Regions from separate parts of the Arsenicicoccus cauae genome, predicted to be linked through region 3. Evidence: predicted binding sites of a transcription regulator. Region 3 holds the regulator's gene; each other region holds the start of a gene.
What was found. Region 3 encodes LexA, which represses DNA repair genes until DNA is damaged. Its sites were predicted from a motif close to TCGAACANNTGTTCGA; they were not measured.

Region 1 (6,437 bases), 640 kb from region 3:
CAGTAGCAGAAGGCGGCGCGCAGCCGCTTGCCCCCGCGGAGCAGGTCCGCGATCGCGTCGACGAGCAGTCGGGTGTCGCGGCCCACGGGCGCGAGCTGGGACGTGCGCAGGGCGATCTCTTCGTCGATCTCGGCCTGGACCCGGTGACGCAGCTGCGCCAGGTCGACGATCTCGGTCCCTGCGGTGGTCATCCCGGCATCCTCCGTCGGTGCGGCCCTGCGGCGCGGTGGGTACGGCGACACGGGGGTGCCCACATGTCGGTGCAGCCCGAGCCTACGCGGTCGGCTCACCTAGAGTCGCGGCCATGGCACCGGGCTCGTCCTTCCTCGCTCCTCGCGACCTCTCCGGCATCTCCATCCCGGACATGCTGCGGGCCGAGGGGACGAGCTTCAGCTTCGAGTTCTTCCCGCCCAAGGACGACGAGTCCGAGCAGGTGCTGTGGGAGGCGGTCCGCCACCTGGAGAAGAAGCGCCCGTCCTTCGTGTCGGTGACCTACGGCGCCGGGGGATCCACCCGCGACCGCACGGTGCGGGTGACCCGGCGCATCGCGGAGGAGACGACCCTGCTGCCCATGGCGCACCTGACCTGCGTCGCCTCCTCGCGGGCCGAGCTGCGCAGCGTCGTCGGGGCGTATGCCGACGCCGGGATCCGCAACGTCATGGTGCTGCGCGGTGACCCCGCGGGCGGCCTCGGCGCCCCCTGGGTGGCCCATCCCGAGGGGCTGGACCACGCCGACCAGCTGGTGGCCCTGGTCCGTGACCTGGGCGGCTTCACGGTGGGGGTGGCGGCGTTCCCCGACAAGCATCCCGAGTCGGCCTCGCTCGAGCAGGACGCCGACGTGCTCGTCGCCAAGCAGCGGGCCGGCGCGGACTTCGCCGTGACGCAGATGGTCTTCGACGTCGACAACTACCTGCGGCTGCGGGACATGGTGACGTCCCGCGGCGGCACCCTCCCGATCATCCCCGGCCTGATGCCCATCACGTCGGCCAGGCAGGTCGCGCGCATGGCGGAGCTGTCGGGATCGGCCCTGCCCGTCGCCGTGACGTCCCGGCTGGAGGCGGTCGGTGACGACGCCGAGGCCGTGCGCGAGGTGGGGGTCGAGATCGCGACCGAGCACGCCGCCCGGCTCATGGCCGAGGGCGCTCCGGGGCTGCACTTCTACACGATGAACCGGTCGACCGCGACGCTCGAGGTCTTTGCCAACCTGGGGCACTGACCTTGGAGGGGTCTGCCCTTCCGGCGCCGGTGCCCCAGTCGTCGTACCTCCGCTTGAGCCGGGCGATGCGGCGCAGCAGCCAGACCACGGCGACGATGCCGGCGAGCAGCAGGACGCCGGCGACGGCCGCGGCGGCCCAGGGGTGCTCGGTGGCCAGGGTCATCACCCCGATGACGGCGACGTCCTCCGCCGAGGAGATCGCGACATTGCTGACCGGCTCCGGCGAGGCGTTGACCCCCGCGCGGATCCCGGCCTTGACGCCGTGGCTCGCCAGGGCGCTGAAGCCACCGGTCGCGGCGGCGAAGGCCTGCTCCAGACCCGACCCCTCGTGCCCGGCCAGGAGGTAGCCGAGGGTCGCTCCCACAGCGGGGCGCACGAAGGTGTGCACGCCGTCCCACACGGAGTCGAGGTAGGGGATCTTGTCGGCGAACATCTCCAGCAGGAACAGCACCGCGGCGGCGACCAGCACGTCCGTGCGGGTCAGCACGTGCGGGACCAGGTCGATCGAGAAGAACCGCCCGGCCAGGCCCATGACGAGCACCACCGCGTAGGCGTTGATGCCGCTCGCCCAGCCGCTGGTGAAGACCATCGGCAGCAGCTCGGTCCCCATGCGTCCTCCTGCATGCTCGGTGCTCGTGATGGCTCGGTGCTCGTGATTGCTCGTGCTCGTGCGTGATGTCGTCGGCGACGCCCCACCGTATCCGGTCCGGGTCCCGCCGGAGGGGGATTCGAGCGTAGTCGGGAAGGACTGACCAGCGCCGATGCGCAAGTGGGTGACAGGGGGGTGGGGTCTGTCGGTGGTCGGCCCTAGAGTTCTCTTCATCGAACACATGTTCGGTCAGGTGGGTCGGTTGTTCGAAGGAGGAGCGGTCATGAGGCGGTGCGAGGACACCATCGAGGTCAGGTACGAGCTCAGGCAGGAGGGCCGGCCGGTGCAGTTCATCTGGCGGGGGCGCCTCTACGACGTGCGCTCGGTCGTCGACCACTGGCGCGAGCGTCGCCCCTGGTGGCGCGAGGTGCCCGACACCCGGTCCATCACCCCCGCCGACCTCGAGGAGGAGGTCTGGCGGGTCGAGGCGGCCCCCGGCCGCTCCGGCTCCCTCGGCGTCTACGACCTGGCGGTGCGCGGCTCGCGCTGGCAGCTCGTCCGGCTCTCCGACTAAGCCCCTTCCCACCTCTGCGGCCGGCCCTCCCGGCCGGCTCTCCCCGACCAGACCGTATGACGAAAGCAGGTGCACGATGACCGCCACGATCGCCACGAGCACGCGGCCGCCGCTGACGACGGCGACGCTCGACCTGCTCGACCGCGCCTACGTCGCCCTCGCCGAGGCGACCTGCGCGGGCACGACCGCCGACCGCTACGTCGCGGCGCACCTGTCGGGCCTGCGCGCCGGCGCGGCGCTGCTCGCCACCAGGGGACCGGTGCCGGGCCGGGGGCGGCCCCGCAGCGTGTGGGAGCTGCTGCCGGCCGCCGCACCCGAGCTGGGGGAGTGGGCCGCGTTCTACGCCGCGTCGGCGAGCCGCCGCGCGGTCGCCGAGCGGGGCGGCCACGTCTCGGCGCGCGAGGCCGACGACCTGGTCCGGGCCTCGGAGACCTTCCTCGCCCTGGTCGAGTCCGCCCTCGGGGCCCCACCGCACGCGCCGCTGCCGTCCCTGCAGGTGGTCACCGGTGGCCGATGACTTCGTCCACCTGCACGTGGCGTCCGGCTGCTCCCTGCGCTACGGCACCACTCCGCCGGCCGACCTGGTCGACCTTGCCGCGGGGCACGGGCAGGGCGCGCTGGCGCTGACCGACCGCGACGGTCTCTACGGCGCCGTGAAGTTCGCCCAGGCCTGCCTGGCCCGGGGCGTCGACCCGATCCTCGGGTCCGACCTCGCGCTGGGCGAGGTCGCCGGGCAGCGCATCCGGCCGGTGGGTCGCACCCCGGTGCGTGGCGGTGCCGTCGTGGACCCGAGGCTGCCCCGGGTCACCGTGCTCGCCCGGGGGCGATCCCGGGTCGAGCAGGGGCGCGGCTGGGCGCGGCTGTGCCGACTGGTGTCGGCGACCCACCTGGCGGGCGAGCGGGGCGAGCCGGTGACGAGCCGCGTGCTGGTGGCCGAGCACGCCGACGCCCTCACGGTGCTGGTCGGACCGGACTCCGACGTGGGCCGAGCGATCCTGCGAGGTCGGTCCGACCAGGCTCGGCAGCTGCTGGAGCGGTGGCGGCACGCGCTGCCCGGGGACGCGCTCGTCGTCGAGGTCGTCCTGCACGAGGGGCCACCGGGATCCGTGGGCAGCCGCCGCCAGGCGGCCGCTCTGCTCGCGCTCGCCGACGAGGTCGGGGTCCCCGCCGTGCTGACCGCCGCCGTGCGCCACGGCCGCCCCGACGACGCGGTGACGGCCGACGTCCTGGACGCCGCCCGCCGCCTGGTCGCCCTGGACACCCGGCACCTCGACCGGGTGACCACGCTCGGCCACCTCGCCTCCACCCCGGACATGCTCGCCCTGGCCCGCCAGGCGTGCGGCGGGGACCGGGCTCGTGCCGACGAGCTGGTGCGCGCCACGCTGCGGGTGGCCGACGACTGCCGGCTCGACGCGCGCCGCGACCTCGGGATCGGGTCCGTGCAGCTGCCCGAGCCCGGCATCCTCGGCATACGGCCCGGGCAGTCCCCCCAGGCCGTCCTGGACGAGCGCTGCCGAGGTGCGCTGCTGACCCGCTATCCCGACGCGGGCGACAGCGAGCGCAGGGCCATCGAGTCCAGGCTCGACGACGAGCTGGGGGTCGTCGCCGGCCTCGGCTACCCGACCTACTTCCTCACCGTCGCGACCGTGTGCGACCTGATCCGCGAGATGGACGGCCGGGTCGCGGCGCGCGGGTCGGGCGCCGGCAGCCTGGTCAACTACCTGCTCGGGATCAGCGGCGTCGACCCGATCCGCCACGACCTGCTGATGGAGCGCTTCTGCTCGCCGCTGCGGGCGCAGCTGCCCGACATCGACATCGACGTGGAGTCCGACCGGCGCACCGCCATCTACGAGCGCATCCTGCAGCGCTTCGGCGGCGACCGGGTGACCTGCGTGTCGATGATGGACACCTATCGGGTGCGCCATGCCGTCCGCGACGTCGGGGGAGCGCTCGGCATGCCCCCGATCGAGGTCGACGCGATCGCCAAGGCCTTTCCCCACATCCGCGCCCGGGACGCCCGCAACGCCATCGCGGACCTGCCCGAGCTGCGGGCCAGCGGCCTGGACGCGCCACGGCTGCAGACCTTCTTCGACCTCGTGGAGCGGGTCGACGGGTTGCCCCGGCACGTCGCCCTGCACCCGTGCGGGGTGGTGCTGTCCAACTCCGGGTTGCTGGACCGCACGCCGGTCGAGGCCAGCTGGCTGGGCTTCCCCATGAGCCACTTCGACAAGGACGACGTCGAGGCCATGGGACTGCTCAAGCTCGACGTCCTCGGCATCCGCATGCAGTCCTCGATGGCGCACGCCGTGGCCGAGGTCGAGCGGGTCGACGGGATCCGCATCGACCTGGACGACCAGGCCCAGGTGCCGCTGGACGACGAGGCGACCTTCCGCCTGATCCGGAGCGCCCACACCCTCGGCTGCTTCCAGATCGAGTCGCCCGGGCAGCGCGAGCTCATCGGCAAGTTCGGGCCGGAGAGCTTCGACGACATCATCATCGACATCTCGCTGTTCCGTCCGGGACCGGTCAAGTCCGACATGATCACCCCCTTCCTGCGGGCCCGTCAGGGCTGGTCGGAGCCGGACCACCTGCACGAGACCCTCGTGCCCGCGTTGCGCGAGACCGCGGGCGTCGTGGTCTTTCACGAGCAGGTGCTCCGCATCGTCGCCGAGACGGCGGGCGTGACGCTCGCCGAGGCGGACGAGGTCCGCCGCGCCATGGGATCCCCTGAAGGTCAGGTCGAGGTCGAGGCCTGGTGGCGCCCGGCAGCGGCGGCACGCGGCTACTCCCCGGACGACGTCGACCGCATCTGGGCCGTCCTCAAGGCCTTCGCGTCGTTCGGCTTCTGCAAGGCGCACGCGGCGGCCTTCGCCCTGCCGACCTACCAGTCCGCGTGGCTCAAGACCCACCACCCGGCGGCCTTCCTCGCCGGGGTGCTCACCCACGACCCGGGGATGTACCCCAAGCGACTGATCCTCGACGATGCCCGCAACCTCGGCATCGCGGTCCTCGGCCTGGACGTCAACGCCTCCGACGACACCTACCGCGTCGAGAAGGTCGCGCCCTGGGAGGAGCCTCCACCGCAGATCCTCGACCAGCAGACCCGCTCCCGGCCCGTCCACCCCGACCTGCCCGACGGGCGGGCCTACGGCATCCGGCTGTCCCTGTCGGACGTCAAGGGCATCAGCGAGGCCGAGGTGCAGCGCCTGGTCGCCGGCCGGCCCTACGTCACGCTGGCCGATGTGTGGAACCGCGCCCAGCCCTCGCGTCCTGTCCTCGAGCGGCTGGTGATGGCCGGGGCGCTCGACTCGCTCTACGGCCTGTCGGGCCACCGGGCGGTCGCCGGGCTCGGCCGTCGCGGCAAGGTCACCCGCCGGGACCTGCTCCTGCACGTGGCCGAGCTCGAGCGCTACAGCCGGGCCACGGCGCGCAGGGCGCCGCGTGGTCGCCGGGGGAGCGCACCCACGGTCCCCGACCGACAGGCCGCCTACCCGCAGCGCGCCGACCTGAGGCTCGCCGCGCCGGACGTGCGCTCCGCCGCTGCGCGCCAGTCCCGGCAGCACGCTCCCGTCGTCCCGGCCGGGCAGCAACCCGTCCAGCTGTCCCTCGACCTCGGGGACGAGCCCACGCTGACCGTGGGCAGCGGTCTGCCCGAGATGACCCAGACCGAGCGGGTGCGCGCCGAGCTCGACGTGCTGGGGCTCGACGCGACCGCGCACGTCCTCGAGCCCTACGCCCCTATGCTGCAGGCCCTGGGCGTCGTGCGGTCCGCGGACCTCCTGGGGTGCCGCAGCCGTGCCGTCGTGCACGTCGCCGGTGTCAAGGTCGCCACCCAGACCCCACCGGTCCGCTCGGGGCGGCGAGTCGTCTTCCTCACGCTCGACGACACGACCGGGCCGGTCGATGCGACCTTCTTCGAGGACGTCCAGGGGCCCTACGCCGCCACCGTCTTCCACTCCTGGATGCTGCTCGTGCGGGGCGAGGTGCGCCGCACCGGTCCCCGGGGGATCTCGCTGCGGGCGACCGGCTGCTGGGAGCTCGGGGCGCTGTGGGAGGCC
Region 2 (6,437 bases), 410 kb from region 3:
CGCCCCGGCGCGCGGCCTACACTCGGCGCATGGGCAGGCTGCGGCTGGAGGACCTACCGGCGACCGGGACCTGCGACCTCACGACGACGGGTCGGCGCACCGGGGCTGAGCGCACGGTGGAGATCTGGTTCGTCCAGGTGGACGGTGCCGTGCACGTCGTGGGCACCCCCGGACCCCGGGGCTGGATCGCCAACCTGCGAGCCCACCCGCGAGCGTCGCTGTCGTTCGAGGGCAACGAGTTTCGCGTCATCGCGACCGAGGTGACCGCCCCCGCTGCCCGTGAGCACGTCGCGCGCAGCGCCTGGCGGGTGCAGCCCTGGTATGCCGGCCAGGGGCACAGCATCGAGGACTGGGTGGCCCGCTCCCCCATGATGCGTCTGACGCTCGCGACATGACCATCCCAGAGCCGCCCCGCGCAGGCCCACCTCGAAGAGCGGTGCTGGCGACCGGCGCGGTGACGGTGCTGGGCGTCGCTGCGGCCTGGGCGGCTCGAGATCCCTTGCAGGAGAGCGTGGATCAGCTGATGCAGGACGATCCGTCGTTGCCGTCCACCGACCCCACGGCCGTCGCGTCAGAGCAGCTTCACCGCGTCGATCGCCTTGCCGACGCGCGCCTCTACTACGAGATCTCCGGCACGCCGACCGGGTTCCGGATCGAGCCGGCCTTCGCGCAACGTCTCTCCGCGACGCTGGCCCGGCACTGGACCTACCTCGCGGCACCACCGCCGACCCAGCTCTGGTCGTATGGCGCCTGGGTCAGGCTCGAGGACCGTCCGCGCCTCTCATGGCACCACGCCGGACGCGCCTTCGACCTTGGGCGGGTCCGAGCCGGGGACGGCACGGACCGGGTGAGCTGTCGATATGACCTGTGGCAGAACAGCTCTGGCGCCCAGCGCGCTGCTCTCGAACGCGCCTACTGGCGGCTGGCCGCGAGCCTTCACCACGACTTCGCCTCGGTCCTGACCTATCTCTACGACGAGGCCCACCACAACCACATCCACGTCGACGACGGGCGCTCCGGTCCAACCGGCAGCACCTTCTCCCCCGGGTCGCGCATCCAGGTCCAGGCAGTGCAGGCGATGTGCCGACACGTGTGGGGTTTCGACATACGACCGAGCGGGTCCTGGGACGACGACACGCGATCGGCCACCCAGGAGGTGCTCGCGCGGGCGGGCGCGGGCGGGCGGCTCACGCAGGGTCGACGTCACTGGCGAGCCTTCCTGGACGCGACGGCCCGGCAACCATGATCCCGCAGGCGGTCACACCTGAGGCGGCGCGGGAGCCACTACCCGTGACGGACCACGTGATGGGAGGGTGACCACCATGGATCGGACGGACGACTTCGAGGCGCGACTGTGCCTGGACCGACTCCGGGCCCGCATTCCCCTGCCCGTCGACGCCGTCGAGCCGCCGGGCACCGCACCGGACCCGGCGAACTCGCTCCAGCCCTCGGGCCACGACGCGTCTGCCGGACTAGGGTGGCCTTGGCCAGACTCACCACGACGAACGGCACCCACCATGGCGGATCACGTCGACACCCCTCCCCTGACGTCCTTCACCCGTGACGGGCTGACCTTCGAGGTCGTCGACGGCGGGCCGCGCGCCGGCGAGGTGGTCGTGCTGCTGCACGGCTTCCCGGAGGACGCGTCCGCGTGGACAGCGGTCTCGGAACACCTGCACGACAACGGTTTCCGCACCCTCGCACCCGACCAGCGCGGCTACTCCCCCGGCGCGTCGCCGACCGGCACCGATGCCTATCGGGTCACCCAGCTCGTGCGCGACGTCCTGGCCCTCGTCGACGCCTCCGGGGCCGAGCGGGTGCACCTCGTCGGCCACGACTGGGGCGGCGCCGTCGCGTGGGCCACCGCACTGTCGTCGCCCGAGCGCCTGCTGTCCCTGACCGTCCTGTCGACACCCCACCCCACTGCGATGGCGCGCGCCCTGCGGACGCCGGACCAGGCGCGCCGCAGCTGGTACATGTTGGCCTTCCAGGTCCCGGGGCTGCCCGAGCGGGTCCTGTCCCGGTCGATGCGGCGCTTCCTGACCAGCGCGGGGCTCCCGGCGGACCATGCCGAGCGGTATGCCGCCCGCTTCGCAAGCCCGGCGAGCCTGCACGGCCCAATCGGGTGGTACCGCGCGAGCGGCCCCTGGCGGTCGCTCTCATCCCGCGGCTCCGGCAGGAGGACCGGTGGCAGTGCGCCGAAGGGTGCTGGTGCGCAACGGTCCTCGCAGGTCCGGGTCCCGACGACCTATGTGTGGGGGCGGCACGACGTGGCGCTCGGCCGCGCGGCTGCCGAGGGGACGGCCGACCTCGTCGACGCGGACTACCGGTTCGTCGAGCTCGACGCCGGGCACTGGTTGCCCGAGTGCCACCCGGACGAGGTCGCCGAGGCCATCACGGAGCGGGCCCGGAGGTCATGACGGTGACCACCTCCGGCATACGGGCTGAGACCGACTCCTGCTGATCCTCAGGGCATCTCGAGCTCACCGAGCTCGTCCCACCCCTTGCCGGGCTTCTCGAACGAGATGACCTTGGGGCGGCTGGCGGCGTACCGACCCTGCACCTTCATGGCGTCCTTGAAGTGGCCGGACTCGACGTGCTCCTTGCCGGCTTGCGCGACGGTGATCGTGATCATGGCTCCTCCACGGAAAGTCGGGTGCTGTCCGCCCCATTGTCGGGGAGACTCGCGCCCATGACGCACCACTCCCCCGCAGACCTGCTCAGGATGTATGACGCCCAGCTGCGCGACGAGGCCGAGCTCGTCTCCGCCGACAGCCGCGAACGTCACGGACCCGTCCTGTGGGGGATGTATCGCGGGGCGCGGGGATTCGTCACCTACCGAGACCTGGGCGGGCTCGACGCGGACGGGATCGACCGGCTGGTCGAGGAGACCCTCGACCACTATCGGTCAGACCCGCGGATCACCAAGGTGGAGTGGAAGACTCGCGGCCACGACGCGGCGCCGGGCTTGCACGAGGCGCTCGTCGGTCGGGGTTTCGTGCGGGGCGAGGACGAGTCCGTGATGATCGGGGAGGCAGCGGTGCTGGCCGCTGAGGTGCCCGTGCCCGAGGGCGTGGTCGTCCGGCGGGTGAGCGCCGAGGAGGACGTGCGGCGGATGTGCGCGAGCGCCGACGAGGCCTTCGGGGAGGCGGTGCCGGGGATGGCCGACGAGCTGCTCCACCGCCTGTCCCTCGGGCGAGACGACCTGGAGCTGTGGGTCGCCGAGGTGAACGGCGAGATGGTGTGCACGGGGCGACTCGAGCCGGTGGCCGGCACCGACTTCGCGGGGCTGTGGGGTGGGGCCACGCTGGAGGGCTGGCGTCGGAGGGGGATCTATCGAGCGCTGACCGCCGAGCGCGCGAGGTCCGCCGTGCGGCGCGGGATCCGGCTGCTGCAGAGCGACTCCACCGAGCACTCCCGCCCGATCCTGGAGCGCTCCGGCTTCGTGAAGGTCACGACGACGACGCCGTACGAGTGGCACCGGTCCTGACCTGGCCACTGGGGTCATGGTCCTGACGCCTCGAGGCCTGCTGATCGCAGAGTGTTGACGCGCTCTACGCTGGGTTAAATACCGGCTATCATGGTCAAACCACATGGATTTTCGAGTTTCTGTTCGATATCCTAATTGTATGTCGTACGCCGACGTACTCGCAGCCAGGGGCACCCTCGACGGGGCCCTGCAGGCGCTGCGCGTCCTCGGTGCCGGGCTGAGCTCGGTCCAGTCCATGGACCTGGCAGGTCTGGCCGTGACGGCGACCGAGGTCGCCGCCGCGGCGCGCGGTCTGGCGTGCGCCGTCACCATCGAGGCCGGCGAGCGGGGTGTCATCCGCGAGTCCGGGTCGACCAACGCGGCCGCCTGGCTGACCGACGCGGGCGCCGCGCTCACCGAGACCGATGCGCACGCCATCCGCCGGGCCATCGACACGACGACCCGGCCGGCTCTGACCGGTCTGCGCGACGCGCTCGCGACGGGCGAGGTGACGCCGAGCGACGCCGGTCGTGCCGCCTCCGTCTTCGACGAGCTGCGGACGGCCACGGACCCCGCGATGCACGGCGAGATCGCCGAGGCCGCCACGACCCTCGCCCGTCAGTGCACCAGCCGACGATCGCTGGCCCGGTTCAAGACCGAGATGCTCGCCCGCTACGGCACCCTCGACAGCGAGGAGCGCACGCGCAAGCACCACGAGGCGCAGCGTGGACTGTCCACCTGCACCGAGATGCCGGACGGTCTGTATCGCCTCGAGGGCCTGCTGGCCCCCGACGACAAGGCCACCTTGGACGCGGTCATCACCGCGTTGTCCGCGCCGGCACCCGACCCCGAGACGGGCCAGGTCGACACCCGGCTCCCGCGTGAGCGCCGCCTGGACGCCCTCATGCGCATGGCCGAGCTGGTCGGCGCCTCCACGCAGACCGGCCCCATGGGTGCCGGCACCCGGGTCAACCTCGCCATCCCGTTGGCTGCCCTCGCCCGGCCGTGCGAGCACCGAGCGCAGGACGCCTTCGGGCTCTGGCGGCCCACCGGGGAGCCCTGCGACTGCCCCACGCCCGTCGCCGCCGTCGACGACCTCGGCACGCACCTGCTCCCTGCGTACGCTCGCGAGCTGGCGTGCGACGCCGAGGTGACCCCGGTCTGGCTGGGTGAGGACGGTCAGCCCCTGGCGCTCGGGCGGACGGAGCGGCTGGCCAGCAAGGGTCAGCGACGTGCGCTCGAGGTGCGCGACGGCGGGTGCACCTTCCCGGGTTGCGGCAACCCCGCCTCGTGGTCACGCGTCCACCACATCATCCACTGGGCCGACGGGGGCGCGACCGACGCCGTCAACCTGGCGCTCCTGTGCGGGCACCACCACAGATTCGTCCATCAGCACGACATCAACGGGCGCGTCACGCCCGACGGGACACGGGTCGAGTGGGATGTCGTCAACGTCATGGGCAGCTGGCGACCGGCGCCCCGAGCATCCGACGCGTCCGGGCCACCGGAGCCGGCGCCATCGACGAGCCTGCCAGGGTCGCCCCAGCCACCGGACCCGCCAGACCCCGCGAACTCGTCGGACTTGTCGGACCCCACGGATCCCACGGACCCCACGGACCCCGCGGACCCGTCGGGACCAGCGCCCGATCCGCCAGACGACCACGGTCTGGCCGTCTAAGCGCAGACGGGGGCGGGCGGAGCCGTGCACCGGGCCCGTCTGCGCAGCCATGCGCCCTCGGATCAGACGGCCGTGCCCACGCACAGCTGCCAGGTGACGCCGTAGCGGTCACCCACCCAGCCGAAGTACGGCGTGAACCCGTAGTCACCGCGCGGCATGTAGACCTGCCCACCGTCGGCCAGGACCTCCCAGACCCGGTCGAGCTCGGCCTGGTCGGCGCAGTCCACCCACAGCGAGATGGACGGGGTGAGGCCGAACGCGTGCGGGACGCCTGAGTCCACCACCATGAGACGGTGGCCCTTGAGCTCCGCCGACGCGTGCAGGACCGGTCCGGTCGCCGGCCCCAGATCCCCGTCGCGCAGTGACACCGGGCCAGGCGCCCAGTCCTCGCCGAAGGCCCGGGCATACAGCGCCATCGCGTCCTGCGCCGCCCCCTCGAACATGATGAACGTGGCAGCGGCCTGGTTCGTCGTCATACGGCCAGGGTAGGAGGACGACCCACCCGAGGCGAGGCAAGATGGACCGGTGCCGTCCCACTCCCCCCTGCCGCCCCGCCACGGGCTGCAGGCGGCGTGGGTGCGGACCCCGGACCGCGACCCCGAGCAGCCTCCGCCCTGGGCGACGATGCGGGAGTGGCTGCGCCACAAGCTGCCTGATGAGGTCGACGTCGAGTCCATGCTGGCCGCAGGGCGGTTCGTGGACGACGCCGGCACCGCCTGGACTGGGCAGGAGCCCTACCGCCCGCACACCTTCGTGTGGTTTCATCGCGACCTGCGCGAGGAGCCCGTCGTGCCAGGGGAGCTCGCGGTCCTGCACCAGGACGAGCGGATCGTCGTGGTGGACAAGCCGCACTTCCTCTCGACCATCCCACGCGGCCGCCACGTCGCGCAGTCGGTGGTCGTGCGGGCCCGCGCCATGCTCGGGATGCCCGAGCTCGGGCCCGCCCACCGGCTCGACCGCCTGACCGCCGGCGTGCTCGTGCTGACCACCGAGCGTCGTTGGCGCACGCCCTACCAGCGCATGTTCGAGCAACGGGTCCCCGTCAAGACCTACGAGGCGATCGCCCCGCACCGGGCGGACCTCGCGCTGCCGACGACCATGCGCAGCCACATCGTCAAGGACCGCGGGGTCCTGACGGCTCGTGAGGTCCCCGGCCTGCCGGCCAATGCCGAGACCTTCGTCGAGCTGGTGGAGACACGCGGCGGCTTCGCCCGCTACCGGCTGCGTCCCCGCACGGGGCGGACGCACCAGCTGCGGCTCCACCTGGCCTCGCTCGGTGTCCCCATCGTC
Region 3 (6,437 bases):
CCCCCGAGGGCGCCGAAGCCTTCACCCGCTACTTCATCGACCAGGTCAACGTCGCCTGGACGACACCAAGGGCTGGCCTGATCTCCGCCCTCAGCCTCCCCACCTGCAAGTCCTGCGCATCCCTCGAAGACCGTGTCGCCAAGTTGACCGACGCCAAGGAGCGATACGCAACCCAGCCATGGTCCGTCTCGAACGTTGCCTACCAGGGAGATACCGATGACAGGCGAGCCGTCGTCCAGATGCAGGGTGCACAAAGGGCCGCCCGAGTCGTGAACCTCGATGGACGGCAGGTGGGCCAACAGCCCCAAGAAGAGTCCGACAGGCAGTTCGTCCTCCGCGAATCGGCCGACGGCTGGCGCGTCGACTCGATCCGGGGCTGATCACGTGATCGCCTTCATAATTGCCTCGCAAGCCGCGCTGCCAGCCGCGGACGGAACAACAATCAACGGCTCTTCGAGTCAAGACGGGCTGAAGATCGAAGGAACGCGCATCACGACCCGTCGTCAACCCGCAAGACCCGAACAGATTTCCTCCCCACGCAGGTCGTCGAACGATCGAGCGGCCGCTCCACAAGCTCAACCCGCGCGCGCGGCAACGGGTTTGGCCGTGAATAGTAGAACTGCAGGTCCTACCCTTGCATTTGTGAGGCAACGGCCGTTGTTGTCTCGGGACGGGCCGGGCGTGTGGGAGACGGCGGTGCCGGGGTTCATCCCGGACCCGGCCGCTCCCGCGGGCCCCGTGCAGGCCGCGCCGGCGGCGCCGGGAGCGCCCGCCCAAGCGGCCCCGCCGCAGCCGGTGCTGACCGAGGCGATGATCGTGCAGGCCTTCCACACCACGCCGTTCGCCAAGCCCGTGGCCGAGGTACAACCGGTGGGTGGGCGCACCCTGGTGACCCTGCCCACCTACGTCCAGATCGCCTGGGACCCGGCAGGGTTCGAGCCTGGCGAGATCAGCACCGTGGGCCTGCTCGGGCACGCGGTGCGCATCCGCCCGGTGGGGCGTAGCTACGTCTACGACTTCGGGGACGGGGGCGCGGTGGGGCCGACGTCGAGCATGGGTGGCCCCTACCCCACCGGCGACGTCACCTACCCTTACCCCAAACCAGGTCGCTTCGCGATCAACGTGACGGCGACGTACTCCGGGGAGTACAGCGTCGACGGCGGGCCGTGGACCGCCATCGCCGACACCGTGCAGATCCCCGGGCCCGACCAGCCCATCGACGTCCGCACCAGCCGCAACGAGCTGATCGACCAGGGCTGACGCTCACCGTGCGGCGGCGTCGGTGCCGCTCACCGCACGGACGCGACCGGACATCGCAGAGCCTTCGGCCATGTCCGGCCAGCGAGTAGGGTCGGCCCATGAGCACGGACGCGACGCGGGTCCGTCGTGGCCCCGGACGCCCCCGCGGCAGTGACGGCGCCGCCACACGCGCCCGCATCGTCGCGGCGAGCCTCGAGCTGTTTGCGAGGCAGGGCTTCCGCGCCACCGCGCTCGCTCAGATCGCCAAGGGGGCGGACCTGTCCCCCACCGCTCTCACCCATCACTTCCCCCACAAGGAAGCCCTGCTGACCGAGGTCCTCGCTCTGCGCGACCAGCGCGACCGTGACGACCTGATCGCTCTCGAGCCCTGTGCGCCGGAGGGGTGGCGGGCCCTCGAACGGCTAGGTCGCCTCGTCCTGCTCAACAGCACACGGCCGCAGCTCGTGCGCCTCTACGTGACGGTCTCCAGCGAGGCGCTTGACGCAGACCACCCGGCTCACGACTGGGCCCAGCGCCACTACGCAGAGGCGCGCCAGGCCATCGTCGACGACCTCGCCTCCGGGGTGCGCGCGGGCACGGTAGCGCCGGAGACGCCGACCGAGCAGGTCGCCAGCTCCTCCCTCGCCATGATGGACGGGCTACAGACGCAGTGGTTGCTCTCGGGCGGGACGCTCGACATGGCAAGCGCCTTCGCGACCTACGTGCAGACACTGCGCCAGGCCTACGGTCGTCCGCCGGACAGCTCGCCGGACGCCACAGGCTCCTCCTGACGGGCCGCCCACCGGGGCACGATCGGCCTGACTGGACAGAGTTGCGCCGTGGCGTCACCACCCCCTGATGGTGAGCGCCACGACGCAGGTCGTGGGCCCCGCTCGCCTGCTGCGACAGGCGACCGTGTCCGCTCGACGGCGAGATGCGCCGAGGGTCTTGCAGCGGGCACGTGCAACGTGCCCGGATGCCCAGTGGCGCGACATCGGTCGGGGCCGTTCGTGAGGATCAACGCTCGAGCGGACGGAAAGGATCCTGCGGAACGATGCGAGGTCGGCCGGATCAGCGAGCCGGGACGACCAGCGTCTGGCCGGTCATGATCTGGTCGTTCTGCAGGTGATTGGCTGCCACGAGACGCAGGACGGCGTCGTCGGTGCGGACGCCCGGCATCTCGCGAGCAGCGATCTCGGACAGGGTGTCGCCGCTCGCGACCGTCACGACGTGGGCGGGCACGCCAGTCGGGGCCGCCGAGGCCAGCGAGGACCAGGCGGAGAACGCCGCGACGGCGACGAGCACAGCCACGGTGATGGTCATCGCGAGCCGGCCGCGACGCGTGAAGCGGAGACGACGGGGCGCTCGGGCCGGGACGGCGTCACCGGTCGGCACCAGGTGCAGTCGGGGACGTCCGGGCACACGTGCCGGTGCGGTGGTGTCGCCCCACGCAACAGCTGCACTCATAGGGTCCTCCTTGTCGGCGAACCGAGGTGGCTCGCTCATCCGTTCGATAGAACGCTTGTACGAAAGTACAGCATCCCTGGGGTCGATGTGAAGACTCGCGTCGAACGAGTGTTTGAAACACGCCTTCGACCCCGGTAGCCTGGGTGGCCACGGGAGACACTCAACCAGCGACCACTGACATACCCCCGCCCCCGAGGGTCTCCGACCGACATCAGCGCAGGTCAGAGGCCTGCAGCCACCGAGGGAGCGAGCATGATGGCCAAGGTCACCTCCTTGCCCGAGCGCGACGGCGGGCAGCGGCTCACCGTCCGCCAGCGCAAGATCCTGGAGTTCATCCGCGACACGGTCGAGCGCCGCGGCTATCCCCCGAGCATCCGCGAGATCGGCGACGCCGTGGGTCTCGCCAGCGTGAGCAGCGTCTCGCACCAGCTGCAGACCCTCGAGCGCAAGGGCATGCTGCGACGCGACCCCAACCGCCCGCGCGCCATCGAGGTCGTCTCCCCCGACTGGGCGCCCGAGGCCTTCCACGCCGACGCCGACGACAGCACCGACGTCACGGGCGTGCGTGACCAGCGGCCCCAGGCGTCATACGTGCCGGTCCTCGGCCGCATCGCCGCCGGTGTCCCGATCACGGCCGAGGAGGTGGTGGAGGACGTATTCCCGCTCCCCCGCCAGGTCGTGGGCGAGGGCCAGCTGTTCCTGCTCAAGGTCGTCGGTGACTCCATGGTCGACGCGGCGATCTGCGACGGCGACTGGGTGGTCGTGCGCCAGCAGCCCGACGCCGACAGCGGCGACATCGTCGCGGCCATGATCGACGGCGAGGCGACGGTCAAGACCTTCAAGCGCAAGCTCGGGCACCCGTGGCTGCTCCCCCACAACCCCGCCTTCGAGCCCATCGACGGCAAGCAGGCGACGATCCTCGGCAAGGTCACGGCGGTGCTGCGCTCCGTCTGAGCGCCGCGCCGGCCGGACCTCGCCGAGGGCCAGTGCCGGGCGATTCAGGCCAGCGGCGCGGGCCGTAGGGGTCGCGGTCGGCCCGGTCGTTGACGTACGCGCCCGCCCGATAGCTCACGAACGCCGCGCCGCCGAGGTTGGATGCCTCGGCGACCCGCTGCAGCGGCGGCGGCCTGACGGCCCGGGTCCACCGACCGGCGGCGAGTCGCTCCCGCATCGCCGGCACCGCGGCGACGTTCTCGGCAGGGGTGAACGTGCAGTGCCCCGTCCGCTGCCCGTAGGCCTGACCCAGCAGGGCGCCAGAGCCCGCCCGCTCGACCTTGGCGGCGGCCGCAGGTGCTGATCGCCCCGTCGATGGCGGCGTCCCGGCGCTCCGCGAGCAGGCTGCTCACCAGTCCGCCCATCGACCGTCCCATGGCCAGGGTGCGCCGCGGCTCACCGACGCGGGCCCGGAACTCGGCGAGCACGCCGATCTGGTCGTGGACCGCGCTGCCGAGTGCCCACCCGGTCCGGGCGTATGACGACTGCGCCACGGCATACCCGCGTGCCTGCAGGGCCGCAGCGGTGGGGGCGAGGCCCGCGTCCACGGTGGGGTTGGCGGGTCCGGTGCGGAAGCCGTGGCTGAACAGCACGAGGTCGCCGTTCCACCCCGCGGGGAACCGCGATGTCCCACGTGGAGCCATCGGGCAAGGTGCCCTGCTCGTGACGTGGCTCGGTGGTGCGGGGCGAGACGACCGGCGCCGCGGCGACAGCGCCTCGGGCGCGGCGCCGCGGAATCAGTCGGCGTCGAGCGGCAGGTCACTCATGGCGCCGCGACACAGCTGCAGGGCCTCGGCAAAGCTCTCGCGCTGGTCCGGGTCGAGGTCCTTGAGCATGTGCGCCTCCAGCGCGGCGACCGGCTCCGCCTGCCGGCGCAGCAGGGCGCGCCCCTCGTCGGTGAGGCTGATCAGACGGCGACGGCGGTTGGCCGGGTCGGGGTCGCGCCGGATGAGGCCGCGCCGCTCCAGACCACCGACCAGGTCGGCCGCCGACTGGGCCCGCACGAAGGAGTGACGCGCCAGGTCGGCCGAGGTCATGCCCTCCCGGCGCTCCAGCACCGTCAGGGCGGTGTACTGCAAGGCCGTGACTCCCGACTCGCGGACGATCGCGTCAAGGTGGGCCCGCGTCACCAGCTCCAGCTGCTTCACGACGTAGAGCAATGGCGGCGCCGGCGCACGATCACGGTGTGTCACTCGGCCATTCAACCTCATCGCGCAGCGCGAAATTCGCCGCCGCACCCTTGCGCACCCGGGCGCCACGGTGTCAGTATCAGGAATCCTGCCATTCGCCGAAGAACGGGGAGAGACCATGAGTTCCGGTGTCGTGCACGATGGTTGCGAGGTCCCCGAGACCCTGTCGCTGCATCGCGAGGGTGCCGTCGGCATCATCACGCTGAGCCGCCCCGCCCAGCGAAATGCCTTTTCCGACATCACCATCCTTGGCCTGGAGCGCATCTTCACCGATCTGCTCCCCGAGGTCCGTGCGATCGTGCTGGACGCCGCGGGCGACCACTTCTGCGCCGGGCTGGACCTCGCCGAGATGGCGGAGCGGGACACCTTGGCGGGCGTCGCCCACTCACGCCTGTGGCACCGCGCGTTCGAGACCATCGAGGACTCGGTCGTCCCGGTCGTGTCGGTGCTCAAGGGCGCGGTCGTCGGCGGCGGGCTCGAGCTGGCCTCGGCCACCCACGTGCGCGTCGTGGAGCGCTCCACCTTCTACGCCCTCCCCGAGGGGCAGCGCGGCCTGTTCGTGGGCGGCTGCGGCTCCGTCCGGGTCCCTCGCCTCGTCGGCGCACACCGCATGGTCGACATGATGCTGACGGGGCGCCGCCACGACGCCGTCGAGGGCCACGCGGTGGGCTTCGCGCACTACCTCGTCGACGACGGCGCCGGCCTGGACCACGCGCTGGGGCTCGCCGCACGCATCGCGGACAACGCGCCGCAGACGAACTTCGGTCCACCGATCGGCGAGTTCCAGGGCGTGGCCTTCATGCTCGCCGACATGGAGATGCGGCTGCGCGCCGCGCGCCTGCTGACCTACGCCGCCGCGGAGGAGGCCGAGGCCGCCGGCCCCGACATGAGCGTCGCGGGCGCCACCGCCAAGCGCTTCGCCCCGGACGCGGCCATGTCCATCACCGTGGACGCGGTCCAGGTGCTGGGTGGAGCGGGCTACACCGCGGACTTCCCCGTCGAGCGGATGATGCGCGACGCCGAGATCACCCAGATCTACGAGGGGACCAACCAGATCCAGCGGATCGTCGTCTCGCGAGCGCTGCTCGGCGCCCGGTGACAGACTGCTCCCACGACCAGCCAGGAGGCTAGGCATGACCGTCAGCACCACGCCCGTCGCGATCGTCGGGGCCGGGCCTGCCGGGCTCATGCTCTCCCACCTGCTCGCCCGGCGAGGTGTCGAGTCGGTGGCGATCGACACCCGCACCCGCCAGGAGATCGAGACCACCCACCGCGCGGGCATCCTCGAGGCCGACAGCGCCCGGATGCTCCTCGACGGGGTCAGCGACCGGATCCTGCGCGACGGCTACGAGCACGAGGGGGTCGAGCTGCGGCTGCACGGACAGGGGCACCGGATCGACTTCCAGGAGCTGGTGGGCGCCTCGGTCTGGCTCTATCCGCAGACGGACGTCTTCATCGACCTCGCGGACGCTCGGGAGCGCGACGGCGGGGACGTGCGCTTCGGGGTCACCGAGGTGGAGGTCGACGGCGTCGAGACGGACTCTCCCA

Region 1: ACF3NS_RS11165 (DUF6504 family protein) is a predicted target of LexA. The motif match lies at 2,039-2,054, and genes of this name have one in related genera.
Region 2: ACF3NS_RS12200 (DUF222 domain-containing protein) is a predicted target of LexA. The motif match lies at 3,602-3,617, and genes of this name have one in related genera.

The regions. Positions count from the first base shown of each region.
Region 1 is NZ_CP171001.1:2,382,824-2,389,260, forward strand. It holds gene ACF3NS_RS11150 (polyprenyl synthetase family protein) at 1-191, opposite strand, end outside; gene metF (methylenetetrahydrofolate reductase [NAD(P)H]) at 305-1,216, shown strand; gene ACF3NS_RS11160 (DUF4126 domain-containing protein) at 1,128-1,826, opposite strand; gene ACF3NS_RS11165 (DUF6504 family protein) at 2,089-2,379, shown strand; gene ACF3NS_RS11170 (SAV_6107 family HEPN domain-containing protein) at 2,456-2,896, shown strand; gene ACF3NS_RS11175 (DNA polymerase III subunit alpha) at 2,886-6,437, shown strand, end outside.
Region 2 is NZ_CP171001.1:2,613,909-2,620,345, forward strand. It holds gene ACF3NS_RS12175 (nitroreductase family deazaflavin-dependent oxidoreductase) at 30-395, shown strand; gene ACF3NS_RS12180 (extensin family protein) at 524-1,246, shown strand; gene ACF3NS_RS12185 (alpha/beta fold hydrolase) at 1,518-2,420, shown strand; gene ACF3NS_RS12190 (hypothetical protein) at 2,468-2,635, opposite strand; gene ACF3NS_RS12195 (GNAT family N-acetyltransferase) at 2,693-3,490, shown strand; gene ACF3NS_RS12200 (DUF222 domain-containing protein) at 3,630-5,147, shown strand; gene ACF3NS_RS12205 (VOC family protein) at 5,210-5,623, opposite strand; gene ACF3NS_RS12210 (pseudouridine synthase) at 5,673-6,437, shown strand, end outside.
Region 3 is NZ_CP171001.1:3,024,066-3,030,502, forward strand. It holds gene ACF3NS_RS14115 (DUF6318 family protein) at 1-380, shown strand, start outside; gene ACF3NS_RS14120 (hypothetical protein) at 643-1,260, shown strand; gene ACF3NS_RS14125 (TetR/AcrR family transcriptional regulator) at 1,359-2,030, shown strand; gene ACF3NS_RS14130 (LysM peptidoglycan-binding domain-containing protein) at 2,311-2,706, opposite strand; gene lexA (transcriptional repressor LexA) at 2,962-3,660, shown strand; gene ACF3NS_RS14140 (alpha/beta hydrolase family protein) at 3,705-4,343, opposite strand; gene ACF3NS_RS14145 (MarR family transcriptional regulator) at 4,437-4,847, opposite strand; gene ACF3NS_RS14150 (crotonase/enoyl-CoA hydratase family protein) at 5,008-5,988, shown strand; gene ACF3NS_RS14155 (4-hydroxybenzoate 3-monooxygenase) at 6,023-6,437, shown strand, end outside.